2 regions of the Salmonella sp. A1325 genome follow, and region 2 is predicted to be linked to the other one. Evidence: predicted binding sites of a transcription regulator. Region 2 holds the regulator's gene; the other holds the start of a gene.
The links. Region 2 encodes PurR, which represses purine synthesis genes. Its sites were predicted from a motif close to CANGCAAACGTTTGCNTG; they were not measured.

Region 1 (10,376 bases), on a different contig from region 2:
AACCGCTATCGCTTCCGGTGCATGTCGCTGATGCGTTCCGCGCAGTACTGTTGGATGAGAAAATCGATCCGGCGTTGGCCGCAGAAATTTTAACGCTGCCTTCGGCCAATGAAATTGCAGAGCTGTTTGAGGTCATTGACCCGATCGCCATTGCGCAAGTTCGTGAAGCGCTAACGCGTACGCTGGCGGCAGAACTGGCGGATGAGTTCCTGGCTATCTATAACGCCAATCATCTGGATGAGTATCGTGTTGATCACGGCGATATCGGTAAGCGCACGCTGCGCAATGCTTGCCTGCGCTTCCTGGCGTTTGGCGAGACGGAGCTGGCTAATACGCTGGTCAGCAAACAGTATCGCGACGCCAATAATATGACCGATGCGCTGGCGGCCCTGTCTGCTGCGGTGGCGGCGCAGTTGCCGTGCCGCGATACGCTGATGCAGGAGTATGACGATAAGTGGCATCAGGACGGCCTGGTGATGGATAAATGGTTTATCCTGCAATCCACAAGCCCGGCGGAAAATGTACTGGAAACCGTACGCGGCCTGCTCAAACACCGTTCTTTCAGTATGAGCAACCCGAACCGCATCCGTTCATTAATTGGCGCGTTTGCTGGCAGCAACCCGGCGGCGTTCCATGCGCAAGATGGTAGCGGATACCAGTTCCTGGTCGAAATGCTGACCGATCTGAATAGCCGTAACCCGCAGGTAGCATCTCGCCTCATTGAACCGCTGATTCGTCTGAAACGTTATGATGATAAGCGTCAGGAGAAAATGCGCGCGGCGCTGGAGCAGTTAAAAGGGCTGGAGAATCTTTCCGGCGATCTGTACGAGAAGATAACTAAAGCGTTAGCCTGACAGTATCCGTTATAAAGAGGTAAGACATGCCCGGTAAGCGTTAGCGCTGCCGGGCATTTTTTTGCCGGACGATGACGCTCGCTGGCGAAACGTGAAGTGAGAATGAAGGAAAACGATTGCTATTTATTGCCGTAGGTCAATTCCCTTTTGCCTTGTTATCGCCCATAATACGCCCCCGGTTTGCACACCGGGAATCCAGGAGAGTTCATGTACTATCCCTTCGTTCGTAAAGCCCTTTTCCAGCTCGATCCAGAGCGCGCTCATGAATTTACATTTCAACAATTACGCCGCATTACAGGTACGCCGCTGGAAGCGCTGGTGCGCCAGAAAGTACCGACAAAGCCGGTTACCTGCATGGGACTTACCTTTAAAAATCCACTGGGGCTGGCTGCCGGTCTGGATAAAGACGGGGAGTGCATCGACGCGTTAGGCGCGATGGGGTTTGGCTCCCTGGAAATCGGCACCGTGACGCCGCGCCCACAGCCGGGTAACGATAAGCCGCGTCTTTTTCGTCTGGTGGATGCTGAAGGTCTGATCAATCGGATGGGCTTTAATAATCTGGGCGTCGATAACCTGGTCGAGAATGTTAAAAAAGCCCATTTTGATGGTATTCTGGGAATTAACATCGGTAAAAATAAAGATACGCCTGTCGAAAATGGCAAAGATGACTACCTGATTTGTATGGAAAAAGTCTATGCTTATGCGGGTTATATCGCCATTAATATTTCTTCGCCGAATACGCCAGGGCTACGTACGCTCCAGTATGGCGATGCGCTGGACGATCTGTTAACTGCCATTAAAAATAAGCAAAACGATCTTCAGGCGATCCACCATAAATATGTGCCGGTGGCAGTAAAGATCGCGCCGGATCTTTGTGAAGAAGAATTGATCCAGGTTGCCGATAGCCTGCTTCGTCATAATATTGATGGGGTGATTGCGACAAATACCACCCTCGATCGTTCTCTGGTACAAGGAATGAAAAATTGCCAGCAAACGGGGGGATTAAGTGGCCGGCCATTACAATTAAAAAGCACAGAAATTATTCGCCGTTTATCCCAGGAGTTAAAAGGACAATTGCCTATTATCGGCGTCGGCGGCATTGACTCAGTTATCGCCGCGCGCGAGAAGATAGCGGCAGGAGCTACGCTGGTACAAATTTATTCCGGCTTTATTTTTAAAGGCCCGCCATTGATTAAAGAAATCGTAACGCACATCTAAACTTTACCCTTTATCAGACAACCAGGGCTTTATTTCCGGCGCTGGTTGTTTTATATTTCTCCACTGTTGCTTATTTAGACATTTTAGGCTTTTATTATTAGGGTAATAAACGAAGCGGCGAAAGGACAATGCTGTTACGAGTTGCTTAAAAGCGGGAGAGAGGTAATGCGAATTAAACCTGACGATAACTGGCGCTGGTATTATGATGAAGAGCACGATCGTATGATGCTCGATCTCGCCAATGGTATGCTTTTTCGCTCGCGCTTCTCTCGTAAAATGCTTACGCCGGACGCGTTTTGCCCGACCGGTTTTTGTGTGGATGATGCCGCGCTCTATTTTTCCTTTGAAGAAAAATGCCGGGATTTCGAATTAACTAAAGAGCAACGCGCGGAGCTGGTGTTGAATGCGCTGGTGGCGATTCGCTATCTCAAACCGCAGATGCCAAAAAGCTGGCATTTTGTGGCGCATGGCGAAATGTGGACCCCGGGAACGGGCGATGCCGCAAGCGTCTGGTTAAGCGATACGGCGGAACAGGTTAATTTGCTGGTCGTTGAGCCGGGAGAAAATGCCGCGTTGTGTCTGCTGGCCCAGCCGGGCGTGGTGATAGCAGGCCGAACCATGCAGCTTGGCGATGCGATTAAAATTATGAACGACAGGCTGAAACCGCAGGTTCACTGTCACAGTTTCAGCCTTGAACAAGCGGTTTAATTCTCCAGTCGTAACGCGGTCTTAGGCACGCAGCTACAGCTCAGAATCGTACCATCGTCACCCATAGCCGATTTTTTCAGCGGACTTACTTCGCCTTCCAGCAAACGTATCCGGCAGCAACCACAGATACCAGCCCGGCAAGAATACGGAATACGAATCCCCTGATTCTCCAACTGTTCCAGTAGTACCTGTTGATTATTCCCGCAGAAGGTTTGCCCCTGCCAGTCGATGGTTACACTCGCGTCCGGGTGTTTCTCTGGCGTAACGCTGTCGTCGACCGTTGTGGCGCCATAAGCTTTTGCTGGGGCTGTCGCCAGAATCTCCACTTCATCGCCGACGCGAATGACGCCGCTATTGCGGGCAATCAGATTCTGACCGAAATCCACATCGCCATTGTCCTGGGCGGTACGAAAAGCTTGCAGTGTCGCCAGCGGTTCTCCGGAAGGATGTTTTTGCCCCTTTTCAGGGCTGACGGTCGTAAAAATACAGCGGCTACAGGGTTTCACGACGTCAAAAATCACATCGCCAATGCGAAGCACTTTCCAGCTATCTTCCTCCCAGGCCGCTACGCCGGAAACCACTAAGTTTGGGCGGAATTGTTCCATTTGTACGCCTGCCGGACAACGCTGTTGCAGATCGCGCAGCGAGGCTTCGTTGGTCAATAAATACGGGTAGCCATCGGCAAATCCCAGCGGCACCGCGTTATGCCGTTTAACCCGGCGCGTCAACTGCGGCCCAACCCAGCGCAACTGGACATCGCGGGAGAAAAAGCCGCTCAACCATTGATTAATCGCCGTCGGGGCGACGCGAGCGGTAAAATGGTTTCCCCAGACCTCGGTCGGCGCATCTTGCGGGGTGAAATCCGTAAAGCGAACCAGCGCGCTACTGCCGTCTGGCGCGGTCAAATGAAGGCCGTCGTGTAAGGGGGAGGGGGTAAAACGTACCATTTGTGGAAACTGGCGGGCGGTGATAAATGTGCCGTCAGGCTCGGTTATCATGAAGATGCGATCAAAAGCCAGGCCGCTGATATCTGCCAGCGCATGAGTCAGACCAATGCCGCGCATGGATTTGACCGGATGAATAAAGAGCCGTGATAACGTCGCCACCGTACAGTCCCTCAAATGAAAATAAGCCTTCAACTTTATGACATGGGCGTGAGATTAGCTATAATGCGCAACAATTTTCTTAGCGTAAAAGTGACAATATGAATTCTCTGTTTGCCAGTACGGCCCGCGGGCTGGAAGAGCTGTTAAAAACTGAACTGGAAAAACTGGGCGCCGTAGGGTGTCAGGTTGTTCAGGGTGGGGTCCATTTTCAGGGCGACACGCGGCTTATTTACCAGAGCCTGATGTGGAGCCGCCTGGCCTCGCGTATTATCCTGCCGATGGGTGAGTGCAAGGTCTACAGCGATCTCGATCTTTACCTCGGCGTTCAGGCGATAAACTGGACAGAGATTTTTAATCCTGGCGCGACGTTTGCGGTGCATTTCAGCGGCCTGAACGACACCATCCGTAATAGTCAGTATGGCGCGATGAAAGTTAAAGACGCGATTGTCGATGCGTTTACGCGGAAAAATCTTCCGCGTCCAAATGTGGACCGCGAATCGCCGGACCTCCGTATTAACGTCTGGCTGAATAAAGAAACTGCCAGCATTGCGCTGGATCTCAGTGGTGATGGCCTGCACCTGCGCGGTTATCGCGATCGCACCGGGCTGGCGCCAATTAAAGAGACGCTGGCGGCAGCGATTGTTATGCGTTCCGGCTGGCAACCAGGTACGCCGCTGCTCGACCCTATGTGTGGTTCGGGGACACTGTTGATTGAGGCCGCGATGTGGACGACCGATCGCGCGCCGGGACTGCACCGTGGTCACTGGGGATTTAGCGGCTGGGCGCAGCATGACGAGACTATCTGGCAGGAAGTGAAAGCCGAAGCGCAGACCCGGGCGCGTAAGGGGCTGGCGGAGTATTCCTCTCATTTCTACGGTTCCGACAGCGATGCGCGCGTCATTGAGCGGGCGCGCAGCAACGCCCGTCGCGCCGGTATCGGGGAGCTTATCACCTTTGAAGTGAAAGATGTGGCGCAACTGAGTAATCCATTGCCGAAAGGCCCGTATGGTACGGTGATCAGTAACCCGCCTTACGGCGAACGTCTGGACAGCGAACCGGCGCTGATTGCGTTGCACAGCCTGCTGGGCCGTACCATGAAAAATCAGTTTGGCGGCTGGAACCTGTCGCTGTTCAGCGCTTCGCCCGATCTGCTGGGCAGCCTGCAATTACGTGCCGACAAACAGTTTAAAGCCAAGAATGGCCCGCTGGACTGTGTGCAGAAAAACTATCATATTGCGGAAACCGCGGCGGACAGTAAACCGGCGACGGTGGCGGAAGATTACGCTAATCGCCTGCGTAAAAATCTTAAAAAGCTGGAGAAATGGGCGCGCCAGGAAGGGATTGAATGCTATCGCTTGTATGATGCCGACCTGCCGGAATATAACGTGGCGGTAGACCGTTACGGCGACTGGGCGGTGATTCAGGAATATGCGCCGCCGAAAACGGTGGATGCGCAAAAAGCGCGGCAACGTCTGTTCGATATTATTGCGGCAACTTTGTCAGTGCTCGGTATTCCGCCGAATAAACTGGTGTTAAAAACCCGTGAACGGCAAAAAGGAAAAAACCAGTATCAGAAAATGAGCGAGAAGGGCGAGTTCCTTGAGGTCAGCGAATATAATGCGCGCTTATGGGTAAATCTGACGGATTATCTCGACACCGGTCTGTTCCTCGATCACCGTATTGCCCGCAGAATGCTGGGAGAAATGAGCAAAGGCAAAGATTTCCTGAATCTCTTTTCTTATACCGGCAGCGCCAGCGTACATGCGGGTCTGGGCGGCGCGCGCAGCACCACAACGGTGGATATGTCCCGTACCTATCTGGAGTGGGCCGAACGTAATTTGCGTCTGAACGGACTGAGCGGCCGCGCGCATCGCCTGATTCAGGCCGACTGCCTGGGCTGGCTGCGCGAGGCGAATGAACAGTTCGATTTGATCTTTATCGATCCGCCGACGTTCTCTAACTCAAAACGTATGGAAGAGTCGTTTGATGTTCAGCGCGATCATGTCGCGTTAATGAAAGATTTAAAACGCCTGCTGCGTAAAGGCGGCACCATCATGTTCTCAAATAATAAGCGCGGATTCCGTATGGATCTGGAAGGGTTGGCTGAGCTGGGGCTTACCGCACAAGAAATTACGCAAAAAACGCTTTCCCCGGATTTTGCCCGTAACCGTCAGATTCATAACTGCTGGCTGATCCGCGCCGCCTGAAAGGAAAAGTAAATGTCATTAATCAGTATGCATGGCGCATGGCTGTCGTTCAGCGACGCGCCGCTTCTCGATAACGCAGAGTTGCATATCGAAGATAACGAACGCGTCTGTCTGGTGGGGCGTAACGGCGCCGGGAAATCCACCTTGATGAAGATTCTTAACCGCGAACAGGGTCTGGACGATGGGCGTATTATTTATGAGCAGGATCTGATCGTCGCGCGTCTGCAACAGGACCCGCCCCGTAATATTGCGGGCAGCGTCTATGACTTTGTCGCCGAAGGTATCGAAGAACAAGCGGAATACCTCAAGCGTTATCATGAGATTTCCCGTCTGGTGATGACCGATCCCAGCGAGAAAAACCTCAATGAAATGGCGCGCGTACAGGAACAGCTCGATCATCATAATCTGTGGCAGCTGGAAAACCGTATTAATGAAGTGCTGGCGCAGCTTGGACTCGATCCTAACGCCGCGCTGTCGTCGCTCTCCGGCGGCTGGCTGCGTAAAGCCGCGCTGGGTCGGGCGCTGGTCAGCAATCCGCGCGTATTGTTACTGGATGAACCGACTAACCATCTGGATATCGAAACTATCGACTGGCTGGAAGGGTTTCTGAAAACCTTTAACGGAACGATTATTTTTATCTCTCACGATCGTTCGTTTATTCGCAATATGGCAACCCGCATTGTCGATCTCGATCGTGGCAAACTGGTCACCTATCCGGGAAATTACGATCAATACCTGCTGGAGAAAGAAGAAGCGCTGCGCGTAGAAGAATTACAAAACGCGGAATTTGATCGCAAACTGGCGCAGGAAGAAGTCTGGATTCGCCAGGGTATCAAGGCGCGCCGCACCCGTAATGAAGGGCGCGTGCGGGCGTTAAAAGCGATGCGTCGTGAACGCAGCGAGCGCCGGGAAGTGATGGGCACGGCGAAGATGCAGGTCGAAGAGGCGACGCGCTCCGGTAAAATCGTTTTTGAGATGGAGAATGTCGATTACCAGGTAGAAGGAAAACAACTGGTAAAAGATTTCTCCGCTCAGGTGCAGCGCGGCGACAAGATTGCGTTAATTGGCCCGAACGGCTGCGGTAAAACCACGCTACTGAAACTGATGCTGGGACAGCTTCAGGCTGACAGCGGGCGCATCCACGTAGGAACGAAGCTGGAAGTCGCCTACTTCGATCAGCATCGCGCCGAACTGGATCCGGAAAAAACCGTGATGGATAACCTTGCGGAAGGCAAGCAAGAGGTGATGGTAAACGGTAAGCCGCGCCATGTACTGGGCTATTTGCAGGACTTCCTGTTTCATCCCAAACGGGCGATGACGCCCGTTCGCGCGCTTTCCGGCGGCGAACGTAACCGTCTGCTGCTGGCGCGACTGTTCCTCAAGCCGAGCAATCTTTTAATTCTCGATGAACCAACGAACGATCTTGACGTCGAAACGCTGGAACTATTAGAAGAATTAATTGATGGCTATCAGGGCACGGTACTACTGGTCAGCCACGATCGGCAATTTGTCGATAATACCGTGACGGAATGCTGGATTTTCGAGGGCGGCGGCAAAATCGGACGTTATATCGGCGGCTACCAGGATGCGCGTGCGCAGCAAGAGCAGCATCTGGCGACGAAACAGCCGATGGCGAAAAAAAATGAGGAAGTTATTGCCCCTAAAGCAGAAATTGTAAAACGTGGCAGTAGCAAACTAAGCTATAAACTGCAGCGCGAGCTGGAGCAGTTACCCGGTCAGCTTGAAGACCTGGAAGCGAAGCTGGAAGCGCTACAGGCGCAGGTTGCGGATGCGGCCTTTTTTAGCCAACCCCATGAGCAAACGCAGAAAGTTCTGGCCGATTTAAGTCAGGCGGAGCAAGAACTTGAGCAAGCCTTCGAACGTTGGGAGTATCTTGAAGGCCTGAAAAACGGGGCATAACGAAAGGAGCGCCTATGTGTGAACATCACCATGCTGCGAAGCACATATTGTGCTCGCAATGCGACATGCTGGTGGCTTTACCCCGCCTCTCGCATGGGCAAAAAGCAGCATGTCCACGATGCGGCGCAACGTTAACGACCGAGTGGGACGCGCCCCGGCAGCGTCCTACCGCCTATGCGTTAGCGGCACTATTTATGTTGCTGCTTTCTAACCTTTTTCCCTTCGTGAATATGAATGTCGCGGGCGTCACCAGCGAAGTCACGCTTCTGGAAATCCCCGGCGTCATGTTTTCTGAAGATTACGCCAGCCTCGGCACGTTCTTTTTATTATTTGTCCAACTGGTGCCGGCATTTTGCCTGGTGACCATTCTATTACTTGTCAACCGCGCCAATCTGCCGTTGTCGGTAAAAAAAACGCTGGCAAGGATCTTTTTCCTCCTCAAATCGTGGGGAATGGCGGAAATATTTCTCGCCGGGGTGTTGGTTAGTTTTGTTAAGCTGATGGCCTACGGCGATATCGGCATCGGCAGCAGTTTTATTCCCTGGTGCTTATTTTGTCTCGTTCAACTGCGGGCGTTCCAGTGTGTCGATCGCCGCTGGCTGTGGGATGATATCGCCCCGCAGCCTGCACTGGCGCAGCAGTTAACGCCGGGGATTACCGGTATCCGGCAGTCTTTGCGTTCTTGCGCCTGCTGCACGGCGATCCTGCCTGCGGAGAGTCTCGTCTGTCCGCGTTGCCATACGAAAGGCTATGTCCGGCGTAAAAACAGTTTGCAGTGGACGCTGGCGTTATTATTTACCTCGATCATGCTTTATCTGCCCGCCAATATTTTGCCGATTATGATTACCGACTTACTGGGCTCGAAAATGCCGTCGACCATTCTGGCTGGCGTGATTTTGCTGTGGAGCGAGGGGTCTTATCCGGTGGCGGCGGTTATCTTTCTCGCCAGTATTATGGTGCCGACGCTAAAAATGATCGCCATTGCCTGGCTTTGTTGGGATGCGAAAGGCCACGGTAAGCGCGACAGTGAACGGATGCATTTTATTTATGAAGTAGTGGAGTTTGTGGGACGCTGGTCAATGATTGATGTCTTTGTCATTGCCGTACTCTCTGCGCTGGTGCGCATGGGAGGGTTAATGAATATTTATCCTGCGATGGGTGCGTTGATGTTTGCTTTAGTCGTCATAATGACAATGTTTTCTGCGATGACCTTTGATCCGCGTCTGTCGTGGGATCGTGAATACGAACCAGGCCATGAGGAGTCCTGATAGCATGGAACCTAAAAAAGGGGAAGCCAAAGTACAAAAGGTGAAAAATTGGTCGCCTGTCTGGATATTCCCGATTGTTACTGCGCTTATCGGAGCCTGGATTCTGTTTTATCACTACAGCCACCAGGGACCAGAAGTTACCTTAATTACCACCAATGCGGAAGGTATTGAAGGCGGAAAAACGACGATCAAAAGTCGCAGCGTGGATGTCGGCGTGGTTGAAAGCGCGACGCTGACTGACGATCTGACCCATGTACAAATCAAAGCGCGGCTTCATTCCGGTATGGAGAAGTTGCTGCATAAAGACTCGGTATTTTGGGTCGTAAAACCGCAGGTGGGGCGTGAAGGCATCAGCGGGCTTGGGACGCTGCTATCAGGCGCGTATATTGAACTACAACCAGGAAGTAAGGGCAGTCAGCCGGAAAGCTATCAGCTTCTTGACTCACCGCCGTTGGCACCGCCCGATGCCAAAGGTATTCGTGTGATTCTGGACAGCAAAAAGGCCGGTCAGCTCAGTCCTGGCGATCCCGTTCTGTTCCGGGGCTATCGGGTAGGATCCGTTGAAACCAGCTCTTTCGATCCGCAAAAACGGACAATGAGTTATCAGTTGTTCATTAAGGCGCCAAACGATCGATTGGTCACCAGTAATGTCCGATTCTGGAAAGATAGCGGTATCGCTGTGGATCTGACATCGGCGGGAATGCGCGTGGAAATGGGATCGTTGACGACGTTGTTTGGCGGCGGCGTGAGTTTTGATGTGCCGGAAGGACTTGAGCAGGGGCAACCCGTCGCCGAAAAAACGGCGTTTAATCTCTACGACGATCAAAAAAGTATTCAGGATTCGCTGTACACCGATCATATCGATTACCTGATGTTCTTTAAAGATTCGGTGCGCGGATTACAACCTGGCGCGCCGCTGGAGTTCCGCGGTATTCGTCTGGGGACGGTAAGCAAAGTGCCTTTCTTTGCGTCTAAAATGCGCCAGGTATTTAACGATGATTACCGTATTCCTGTGCTGGTGCGCATTGAACCGGAGCGTCTGAAAGCGCAACTGGGAGAAAATGCGGATGTTGCCGCGCATTTGGCGGAGCTGCT
Region 2 (10,376 bases):
CTCACTGGCCTTTGTGGGATATGGTCCGGAAACGGAAGAAGCGGTTATCGAACTAACCTATAACTGGGGCGTTGAGAGCTACGACATGGGCAATGCGTACGGGCATATCGCGCTGAGCGTTGACAATGCTGCTGAAGCCTGTGAACGCATTCGTCAGAACGGCGGCAACGTGACCCGTGAAGCGGGGCCGGTAAAAGGCGGTTCGACCATCATCGCCTTCGTTGAAGATCCGGATGGCTATAAAATCGAATTGATTGAAGCTAAAGACGCAGGCCGCGGTCTGGGTAACTGATCCCCCGCCGGGCGCAGGTCACTGCGCCCGTTGTTTTACTGCATCCCGGCGTAAAATTTGCCATAATACGCGCTGCATTTTTTCGTATTAAGAGACTCAGATGTCCGATAACGCTCAACTTTCCGGTCTGTGCGACCGTTTTCGTGGTTTTTATCCTGTCGTCATCGACGTTGAAACTGCAGGATTTAACGCTAAAACCGATGCGCTGCTCGAAATCGCCGCCATCACGCTGAAAATGGATGAACAAGGCTGGCTGATGCCGGACATGACGCTGCATTTCCATGTGGAGCCATTCGCTGGAGCCAACTTACAGCCGGAAGCGCTCGCGTTTAACGGTATCGATCCCTCTAACCCGCTACGCGGCGCGGTGAGTGAATATGAGGCGCTACACGCTATTTTCAAAATGGTGCGTAAAGGTATCAAAGAAAGCGGTTGTAGCCGCGCCATTATGGTCGCGCATAACGCCACTTTTGATCACAGTTTTATGATGGCCGCCGCAGAGCGCGCCTCGCTGAAACGTAACCCGTTTCATCCGTTCGTCACCTTTGATACCGCGGCATTGAGCGGACTGGCGCTGGGACAAACGGTGTTATCAAAAGCGTGCCTGGCGGCAGGTATGGAGTTTGACGGCGAAAAGGCCCATTCCGCTTTGTATGATACCGAGCGGACAGCGGTACTGTTTTGTGAAATCGTCAATCGCTGGAAGCGCCTGGGCGGCTGGCCGTTACCTTTGCCGACGGACAAATAACGTGGCTAACGACGCCGCTCTTGCTTACTATGGCAGTAAAAAAGCGACCTTTACAGGTCGCTTTCCCCTTTCACAGATTACTCTGCGTCCGGCTCCTGAGTTTTATATTTTGCCGCAGTTTCTTTAATAAGCTGCTGCAACTCACCACGCTGATACATTTCAATCACAATATCACACCCGCCGACCAGCTCGCCGTCCACCCACAGTTGTGGGAATGTCGGCCAGTTGGCGTATTTCGGTAATTCAGCGCGAATATCCGGGTTTTGCAGGATATCAACATAGGCAAAACGTTCCCCGCAGGCTGAAAGCGCCTGAACGGCCTGCGCAGAGAAACCACAGCTTGGCAGTTTCGGTGAACCTTTCATATACAGGAGAATCGGGTTTTCAGCGATCTGGCGCTGAATTTTTTCGATAGTGGTGCTCATTGTCTCGCTTCCTTAAACTACTTTTACGACCGAAGCCTGTCATTGTAACGGGTCAGGCTGGCAACGGAAAATAACATTTTCATCATGCCTTATTATTTTACCGTCTGCGGGAATAAGTTGTATACAAAATATCTTTTAAGCGGGTTGCCACGCAGTGATTTGTAGATAACGCGTTCGTGTTTAGCATTAATTGCTATTTTTTTTACATCTGTTAACGAAACACAGCTTCAGAAACCAAAAGCAATTACCAATCTGTGCTTTTGTAGATTAGAATTATCAGGTTTTGTAAATCATACGCAGGCATGAATCGCCTGCCTTTAACAGAGGATTGCTCAGTGGCGCGGATAAACAAAATCTCGATCACGCTCTGTGCTTTACTTTTTACTACTCTCCCTTTTACGCCAATGGCCCATGCTTCCAGGCAAGCCAAAGCGACGCCTGCTGTTTCTCATGTCACGAAAACGGCAGATAAAAAGAAAAGCACAACGAAAAAGATCAGTAAGACCAACAAAAAAAACGTAAAAAAAACCTCAAAAACCAGCCGTTCTTCTTCCGCTTCTACGCCAAAACGTACCACCGCCTCCACGAAATCTCGTCATACGACGCATCGTCGTAACAGAACCGCGCCCACGTCAATCGCCGCCCTCGACGTAACGGAAAAATGCACGACGCGTAAAGGCCGTAAGCCGCACTGCGTGAAGGGGAAAGGAACATTGCCGGTCTCTATTGCCGATGCGCATCGTGCAAAAGTACAAAAAGCGACGAAAACCGCGATGTCCAAGCTCATGAATCAGATTGGTAAACCGTATCACTGGGGAGGCGCGTCGCCGCGCACCGGTTTTGATTGCAGCGGTCTGGTGTATTATGCCTATAAAGATTTAGTGAAGATCCGTATCCCCCGAACGGCGAATGAGATGTATCACCTGCGTGACGCGGCGCCCATTGAGCGTAGCGAGTTGAAAAACGGCGATCTGGTGTTCTTCCGTACGCAGGGGCGCGGCACCGCCGATCACGTTGGCGTCTATGTCGGCAACGGTAAGTTTATCCAGTCTCCGCGCAGCGGTCAGGAAATTAAGATCACCTCACTGAACGAAGAGTACTGGCAGCGTCATTATGTCGGCGCCCGTCGGGTGATGACGCCTAAAACAATTCGCTAATATTTTATCCTGTCGTTTAACGACAGGATAACTTCTTCTTTTGCGCCACCTCTCAATTTGCTACCCTATCCTTACGCGCACCAGGGTTATTGTGCGTGCGCAATATTAATAATAAGGAGAGAAGCAATGTCGTTCGAATTACCTGCATTACCGTATGCCAAAGATGCTCTGGCACCGCATATTTCTGCTGAGACGCTGGAATATCACTATGGCAAACATCATCAGACTTACGTGACCAATCTTAACAATTTGATCAAAGGCACGGCGTTTGAAGGCAAATCGCTGGAAGAGATCGTGCGAGCCTCCGAAGGCGGTATCTTTAATAACGCCGCTCAGGTATGGAACCACACCTTCTACTGGAACTGCCTGGCGCCAAACGCTGGCGGCGAACCGACCGGGAAACTGGCTGATGCTATCGCGGCATCTTTTGGCAGCTTCGCGGAATTTAAAGCGCAGTTCACCGATGCCGCTATCAAAAACTTTGGTTCCGGATGGACATGGCTGGTAAAAAGCGCTGATGGCAAACTGGCTATCGTTTCTACCTCAAATGCCGGTACGCCGCTGACTACGGATGCAACGCCGTTGCTGACGGTTGATGTGTGGGAACACGCGTATTACATCGACTACCGCAACGCCCGTCCAAACTATCTGGAGCATTTCTGGGCGCTGGTTAACTGGGAATTTGTTGCGAAAAATCTCGCCGCATAAGTCTGAGTACGCAGAAGGTACGCCTTCTGCGTTTTAGAGAGGGATAGAATAGAGGAGACGCCCACCCTCAGAAGAGAGGAAATCAGTGCAGAGCGGCCGTTAATCCACCTGCGACAATCACGCCCAGAACAATCAGCGTAGTAATCAACGAAAATTTCAGGTCGGTACTCATCAAGTTTTCTCCTTTTTATTCCCACACAAAAAGTGATATAGCGCATTTTTGCACATTCCCGCACAAAAATCTCTCATGTTTTATATTGATAACTGTTTTTAACGCTTCCCCTTTTCCTCAAGATCAGACAAAATTCCAGGCTTACTGAATTAGCGTAACGGCCATTGACCCCTTCCTGACGTTCCGTGTCGTTTTTCCGGCGTGCCGCAACCCTGATGTTGCGATTAGGGTGTGTGTAGGCAAACGTTTACCTGGCGTTTCTCAGGAGCTTAGCGAGGGTCTGGAGTGAAATGTAATGGCAACAATTAAAGATGTAGCGAAACGAGCAAACGTTTCCACTACAACTGTATCACACGTAATCAACAAAACGCGTTTTGTCGCTGAAGAAACGCGTAACGCGGTCTGGGCGGCAATTAAAGAGCTGCACTACTCTCCCAGCGCCGTCGCGCGTAGCCTGAAGGTTAACCATACCAAGTCGATAGGCTTACTGGCGACCAGCAGCGAAGCGGCCTATTTTGCCGAAATTATCGAGGCAGTTGAAAAAAACTGTTTCCAGAAAGGCTATACGCTGATTTTAGGCAACGCCTGGAATAACCTGGAAAAACAGCGCGCCTACCTGTCCATGATGGCGCAAAAGCGCGTGGATGGCCTGCTGGTGATGTGTTCTGAGTATCCAGAACCTCTGCTTTCCATGCTGGAAGAGTATCGCCATATTCCGATGGTGGTGATGGACTGGGGTGAAGCGAAGGCCGATTTTACCGACACGGTGATTGATAACGCCTTTGCAGGCGGCTATATGGCGGGTCGTTATCTGGTTGAGCGCGGCCACCGGGATATTGGCGTTATTCCCGGCCCGCTGGAGCGCAACACCGGCGCGGGCCGGCTCGCAGGCTTTATGAAAGCCATGGAGGAGGCGCTGATCAACGTGCCGGACAACTGGATTGTTCAGGGCGACTTCGAGCCGGAATCCGGTTACCACGCGATGCAGCAAATTTTATCGCAGTCACATCGCCCTACCGCCGTTTTCTGCGGCGGCGATATTATGGCGATGGGCGCGCTTTGCGCGGCTGACGAAATGGGGCTTCGCGTACCGCAGGACGTTTCGGTGATCGGTTATGACAATGTGCGTAACGCCCGTTTCTTCACCCCGGCGCTGACGACGATTCACCAGCCCAAAGACTCTTTAGGCGAAACCGCATTTAATATGCTATTGGATCGCATCGTCAATAAGCGTGAAGAGTCACAGTCTATTGAAGTTCATCCACGCCTGGTTGAGCGTCGCTCGGTCGCTGACGGCCCGTTCCGCGACTATCGGCGTTAATCCCCGCTGTCGGGAGCCTCTTCTGGCTCCCGCAGCCACTCCCGATTCAACGTTTCGCTATCGCCCAAATAGTCCAGCAGCCATGCCAGCGCGGGCGAGGCCTCGTTTTGCTGCCACGTCACGCAACAGGCCGCATCGGGAAACGGATTCTCTAACGTCAGCGCCACCCATTTTCCGCTGTCTATCCACTGTCGGGCAAAATGCGTCGGCACCATTCCCACGCATAGTCCTGCCGACAGGCAGGTTGCCGATGACTCCCAGTCCGGTACGACGACCCTTTTTTGGTTATCCAGCAGCCAGGTAATCCGTTTCGGTAAGGTTCGCGAAGTGTCTTCCCTGACCAGCGACGGCCAGTTGCGCAGGGTATCGTCGCTTAACGGCCCAGGCATTGACGCCAGCGGATGATCGCTTGCCACTACGCAGCTCCAGCTCAGGGTCCCCATATCCCGAAAAGCGTAACGTCCCCCTACCGGAATCGCCTGCGTCGCCCCAATCGCCAGTTCGACACGCCCGTCGGAGAGCGCGTCCCAGACGCCGTTAAACACCTCCTGAAAAACCAGCAGTTCCACATCGTCAAAATGACGATAGAAATCGACGATCATCTGCCGGGTACGTTCAGGTCTGACGATATTGTCCACCGCAATAGCTAACTGCCCGCGCCAGCCATTAGCAATTTGCTGACACTGCTGGCGAGTGATCTGCATTTTTTTGATAACAGAACGCCCTTCTTTTAAAAACCAGACGCCAGCAGGCGTCAGTTCAACATCACGGTGACGTCGTACAAAAAGCGGTACGGCCAGCCACTCCTCTAGCTGACGAACGGTGTAGCTGACTGCTGAAGGCACACGGTGCAGTTCCTGCGCCGCCGCGCTAAAACTGCCATTGCGCGCCACGGCGTCAACCACTTCAAGCGAGTATTCCGACCACATAATTTGCCTACAAAAATTTTGAATTCACTGGACAAATATTAACGTTTCACAACCGTAATTTCACTCCCTACACTCTGCGACAATGTCTGTCTGATAAGAAAGAGAAACAAATATGCAACCTGGAAAAGGTTTTTTAGTCTGGTTAGCCGGTCTTAGCGTGCTGGGATTTCTGGCTACGGACATGTACCTGCCCGCATTTGCCGCCATACAGGCGGATTTACAAACGCCTGCCGCCGCTGTCAGCGCCAGCCTCAGCCTGTTTTTAGCTGGCTTTGCCGTCGCGCAACTCCTCTGGGGACCGCTATCGGATCGTTATGGCCGTAAACCGATTTTACTGCTGGGGTTATCTATCTTTGCGCTCGGAAGTCTGGGGATGCTGTGGGTAGAAAGCGCGGCAGCACTGCTGACGCTGCGCTTTGTGCAGGCCGTCGGCGTTTGTGCGGCAACGGTAATCTGGCAAGCGCTGGTGACCGATTATTATCCTTCGAAAAAAATTAATCGTATCTTCGCCACTATCATGCCTCTGGTGGGATTATCCCCGGCGCTTGCGCCCTTACTGGGAAGCTGGATACTGACGCATTTCTCATGGCAGGCGATTTTCGCCACCCTGTTCGTGATTACGTTGTTGCTGATGTTACCGGCGCTGCGCTTAAAACCATCGGTAAAAGCGCATACCGAGGGACAGGATAAACTCACTTTCGCGACGTTGTTACGCTCTAAAACCTATCGCGGTAATGTGCTGATTTATGCCGCCTGTTCCGCCAGCTTTTTTGCGTGGCTAACAGGGTCCCCGTTTATTCTCAGCGCGATGGGTTACAGCCCGGCAGTGATTGGCCTGAGCTATGTTCCGCAAACCATCGCTTTTCTGATTGGCGGATATGGTTGCCGCGCGGCGCTACAAAAATGGCAGGGCTACCAATTGCTTCCGTGGCTGTTAGGGCTGTATGCGCTGAGCGTTATCGCCACCTGGGGAGCGGGCTTCCTGAATAATGCCTCACTGGTGGAGATACTGATTCCTTTCTGCGTAATGGCGATTGCTAATGGCGCCATCTACCCTATCGTCGTCGCGCAAGCGTTACGCCCTTTCCCTCAAGCCACGGGACGCGCTGCGGCGCTACAAAATACGCTGCAACTGGGGTTATGTTTCCTGGCAAGTCTGGTAGTTTCATGGCTCATCAGCACGCCGCTGCTGACCACCACCAGCGTAATGCTCTCTACCGTTGTTCTGGCGGCGTTAGGTTACAAAATGCAGTCTCATGCAGATTGCGCTGAGACCTGATTTCCCCATGCCAATGTCGCCCACGACAAGTCCCACTAAAGACTTGTTAACTGCCAGTAATTAGCACGCTAACAATTTTCGGTTGAATCATCAAAAATTGCGGCCTATACTGATTCACGGTTGTTTATATTACGATAATTATTAGGCATTAACGGGAACCGGAGCGTTCCCGATTCACCATGGATGGCCTTTTCGGCAAGGGTTCCTCCCTTCCTCTGTTCTACGTCGGATAACTGGCTCACGGAATTGCCCGTGGGATTTCTCACAAAGCCAAAAAAGCGTCTACGCTGTTTTAAGGTTCTGATCACCGTCCAGTGATGGAGAAGCTATGAGTTCATCGTGTATAGAAGAAGTCAGCGTACCGGATGATAACTGGTACCGAATCGCCAACGAATTGTTAAGTCGCGCGGATATTACAATTAATGGTTCCGCCCCGTCTGACATTCGTGTTAAGAATCCCGATTTTTTTAAACGCGTCCTCCAGGAAGGTTCGTTGGGGTTAGGTGAGAGTTACATGGATGGCTGGTGGGAATGCGAGCGTCTGGATATTTTCTTCAGCAAAGTCTTACGTGCCGGTCTTGAAAATCAACTCCCCCACCATGTTAAAGATACGCTCCGTATCCTCGGCGCGCGTCTGATTAATCTACAAAGTAAAAAACGCGCCTGGATTGTCGGCAAGGAACATTACGATCTTGGTAATGACCTTTTTTCCCGTATGCTCGATCCCTATATGCAATATTCTTGCGCCTACTGGAAAGATGCCGATACGCTGGAAGCGGCACAGCAAGCCAAGCTGAAATTAATTTGCGAAAAGCTACAGCTACAACCGGGGATGCGTGTGCTGGATATCGGCTGCGGCTGGGGCGGCCTGTCGCAATATATGGCGACCCATTATGGCGTTAGCGTGGTGGGCGTAACGATCTCCGCTGAACAACAAAAAATGGCGCAGACGCGTTGCGAAGGTCTGGATGTCTCCATTCTCCTGGAAGATTATCGCGACCTTAACGATCAGTTTGACCGAATCGTCTCCGTCGGTATGTTCGAACATGTCGGGCCAAAAAACTACAACACCTATTTTGAAGTTGTTGACAGGAATTTAAAACCGGATGGTCTTTTCCTGCTCCATACTATTGGTTCTAAAAAAACCGATCATAATGTCGATCCGTGGATTAATAAGTATATTTTCCCCAACGGTTGCTTGCCGTCTGTTCGTCAAATCGCCGAGGCCAGCGAATCACACTTTGTAATGGAAGACTGGCATAACTTTGGCGCCGACTATGACACGACTCTGATGGCGTGGCATGAGCGCTTTATCAATGCCTGGCCAGAGATTGCGGGCAATTATAACGAGCGCTTTAAACGTATGTTCAGCTATTATCTCAACGCCTGCGCGGGTGCGTTTCGCGCGCGTGATATCCAGCTTTGGCAGGTGGTATTTACGCGCGGCGTTGAAAACGGTCTGCGCGTTCCTCGCTAATCATCTCCCCCGCATTTCATGCGGGGGAATCTTATTTTCCGTTAGCCAATGTCGGCCTGATTTCTGACCGCATTTTCTCGTGCAGCCAGTACGCGTTCTACGGTATCGACAACCGCCTGCGTTTGCGGATCGATCTCAATATTCACACGCTCACCCAGTTTTTTTCTGCCAAGCGTAGTACGCTCCAGCGTTTCCGGAATGAGATGCACGCAGAAGCGCGTTGGCGTTACCTCGCCGACGGTCAAACTGATGCCGTCGACGCCGATAAAGCCTTTGTACAGGATATACTTCATCAGGGACGCATCCTGCACTTTAAACCACACCTGATGGTTATTTTCGGAGGTCAGGATTTTCGCGATCTCCGCCGTCGTAATAATATGCCCCGACATCAGATGTCCACCGATTTCATCGCTGAATTTGGCGGCGCGCTCTACGTTGACCTCATCACCTACCCTCAACGCGCCCAGATTGGTGATGCGCAACGTTTCTTTCATCAGATCAAAACTTATCTGATTGCCGTTTATTTCAGTCACCGTCAAACAGCATCCGTTATGCGCTACCGACGCCCCCGTCTCCAGCCCCTCCAGCATGTAGTCCGGTAACGTCACCACATGGGTGCGAAAGTTGGGTTTTTCATCAATCGATACCAGTTTCGCGGTACCCTGTACGATCCCCGTAAACATATCTTCAACTCCTGAAATAAATAAAAGCAGAACTGTTCAGCACAATAGCAGGTGGAAAAACAGCTTGCCAGCAATGCGCCGTTAACAACTGTTTTTTCGCTGGAGAAATAGTAATACCCCGCTACAATAGACTGAAATTTCCCCTGCTATTTCTTTTGGCTGCCACTACGGCGGCTTTTTAGTCTTTCATATAACAACAAAATAAAAGGTGAATACGTGCAGAAGTATACCAGTGAAGCGCGTCAGTTATTAGCGTTAGCGATACCGGTGATCCTTGCGCAAGTGGCACAGACCGCAATGGGATTCGTCGATACCGTCATGGCAGGAGGCTATAGCGCTACGGACATGGCTGCCGTCGCTATCGGCACCTCTATCTGGCTTCCCGCCATTTTGTTTGGTCACGGCTTACTGCTGGCCTTGACGCCCGTGATTGCGCAACTCAATGGCTCCGGCCGTCGCGAGCGTATCGCGCATCAGGTTCGACAAGGATTCTGGCTGGCGGGCTTTGTCTCCGTGCTGGTGATGATTGTCCTGTGGAATGCCGGATACATTATCCGCTCCATGCATAATATTGATCCGGCGCTAGCTGATAAAGCCGTGGGTTATCTTCGCGCGCTACTGTGGGGCGCGCCAGGATACCTTTTCTTCCAGGTAGCGCGAAACCAGTGCGAAGGTCTGGCCAAAACCAAACCGGGTATGGTGATGGGATTTTTGGGCCTGCTGGTGAATATTCCGGTGAACTATATTTTTATCTATGGCCATTTTGGTATGCCGGAACTCGGCGGTATCGGCTGCGGCGTTGCAACCGCGGCGGTCTATTGGGTGATGTTTATCGCCATGCTTTCTTACATTAAACACGCGCGTTCAATGCGTGATATTCGTAATGAAACAGGCTTTGGCAAACCCGATAGCGTCGTCATGAAGCGCCTGATTCAACTGGGGTTGCCGATTGCGCTGGCGCTGTTCTTTGAAGTGACGTTGTTTGCGGTCGTTGCGCTGCTGGTTTCGCCATTAGGTATTGTGGATGTTGCGGGTCATCAGATTGCGCTTAACTTTAGCTCGCTGATGTTCGTACTGCCAATGTCGCTGGCTGCGGCGGTAACGATTCGAGTGGGTTATCGTCTGGGCCAGGGCTCAACGCTGGATGCGCAAACCGCAGCGCGCACCGGTTTAGGTGTCGGCATT

Region 1: pyrD (quinone-dependent dihydroorotate dehydrogenase) is a predicted target of PurR. The motif match lies at 960-977, and genes of this name have one in related genera.

Annotation. Positions count from the first base shown of each region.
Region 1 covers NZ_JAMLWO010000014.1:2,624-12,999, forward strand. Annotated here, with positions in the region: gene pepN (aminopeptidase N) at 1-854, shown strand, start outside; gene pyrD (quinone-dependent dihydroorotate dehydrogenase) at 1,062-2,072, shown strand; gene zapC (cell division protein ZapC) at 2,238-2,780, shown strand; gene NAZ64_RS20420 (YcbX family protein) at 2,777-3,886, opposite strand; gene rlmKL (bifunctional 23S rRNA (guanine(2069)-N(7))-methyltransferase RlmK/23S rRNA (guanine(2445)-N(2))-methyltransferase RlmL) at 3,985-6,093, shown strand; gene NAZ64_RS20430 (ABC transporter ATP-binding protein) at 6,106-8,013, shown strand; gene pqiA (membrane integrity-associated transporter subunit PqiA) at 8,028-9,281, shown strand; gene pqiB (intermembrane transport protein PqiB) at 9,286-10,376, shown strand, end outside.
Region 2 covers NZ_JAMLWO010000001.1:477,852-488,227, forward strand. Annotated here, with positions in the region: gene gloA (lactoylglutathione lyase) at 1-292, shown strand, start outside; gene rnt (ribonuclease T) at 393-1,040, shown strand; gene grxD (monothiol glutaredoxin 4) at 1,118-1,465, opposite strand; gene NAZ64_RS02485 (C40 family peptidase) at 1,801-2,622, shown strand; gene sodB (superoxide dismutase [Fe]) at 2,749-3,330, shown strand; gene cydH (cytochrome bd-I oxidase subunit CydH) at 3,413-3,502, opposite strand; gene purR (HTH-type transcriptional repressor PurR) at 3,798-4,823, shown strand; gene punR (DNA-binding transcriptional activator PunR) at 4,820-5,752, opposite strand; gene punC (purine nucleoside transporter PunC) at 5,865-7,031, shown strand; gene cfa (cyclopropane fatty acyl phospholipid synthase) at 7,360-8,508, shown strand; gene NAZ64_RS02520 (riboflavin synthase) at 8,550-9,191, opposite strand; gene mdtK (multidrug efflux MATE transporter MdtK) at 9,408-10,376, shown strand, end outside.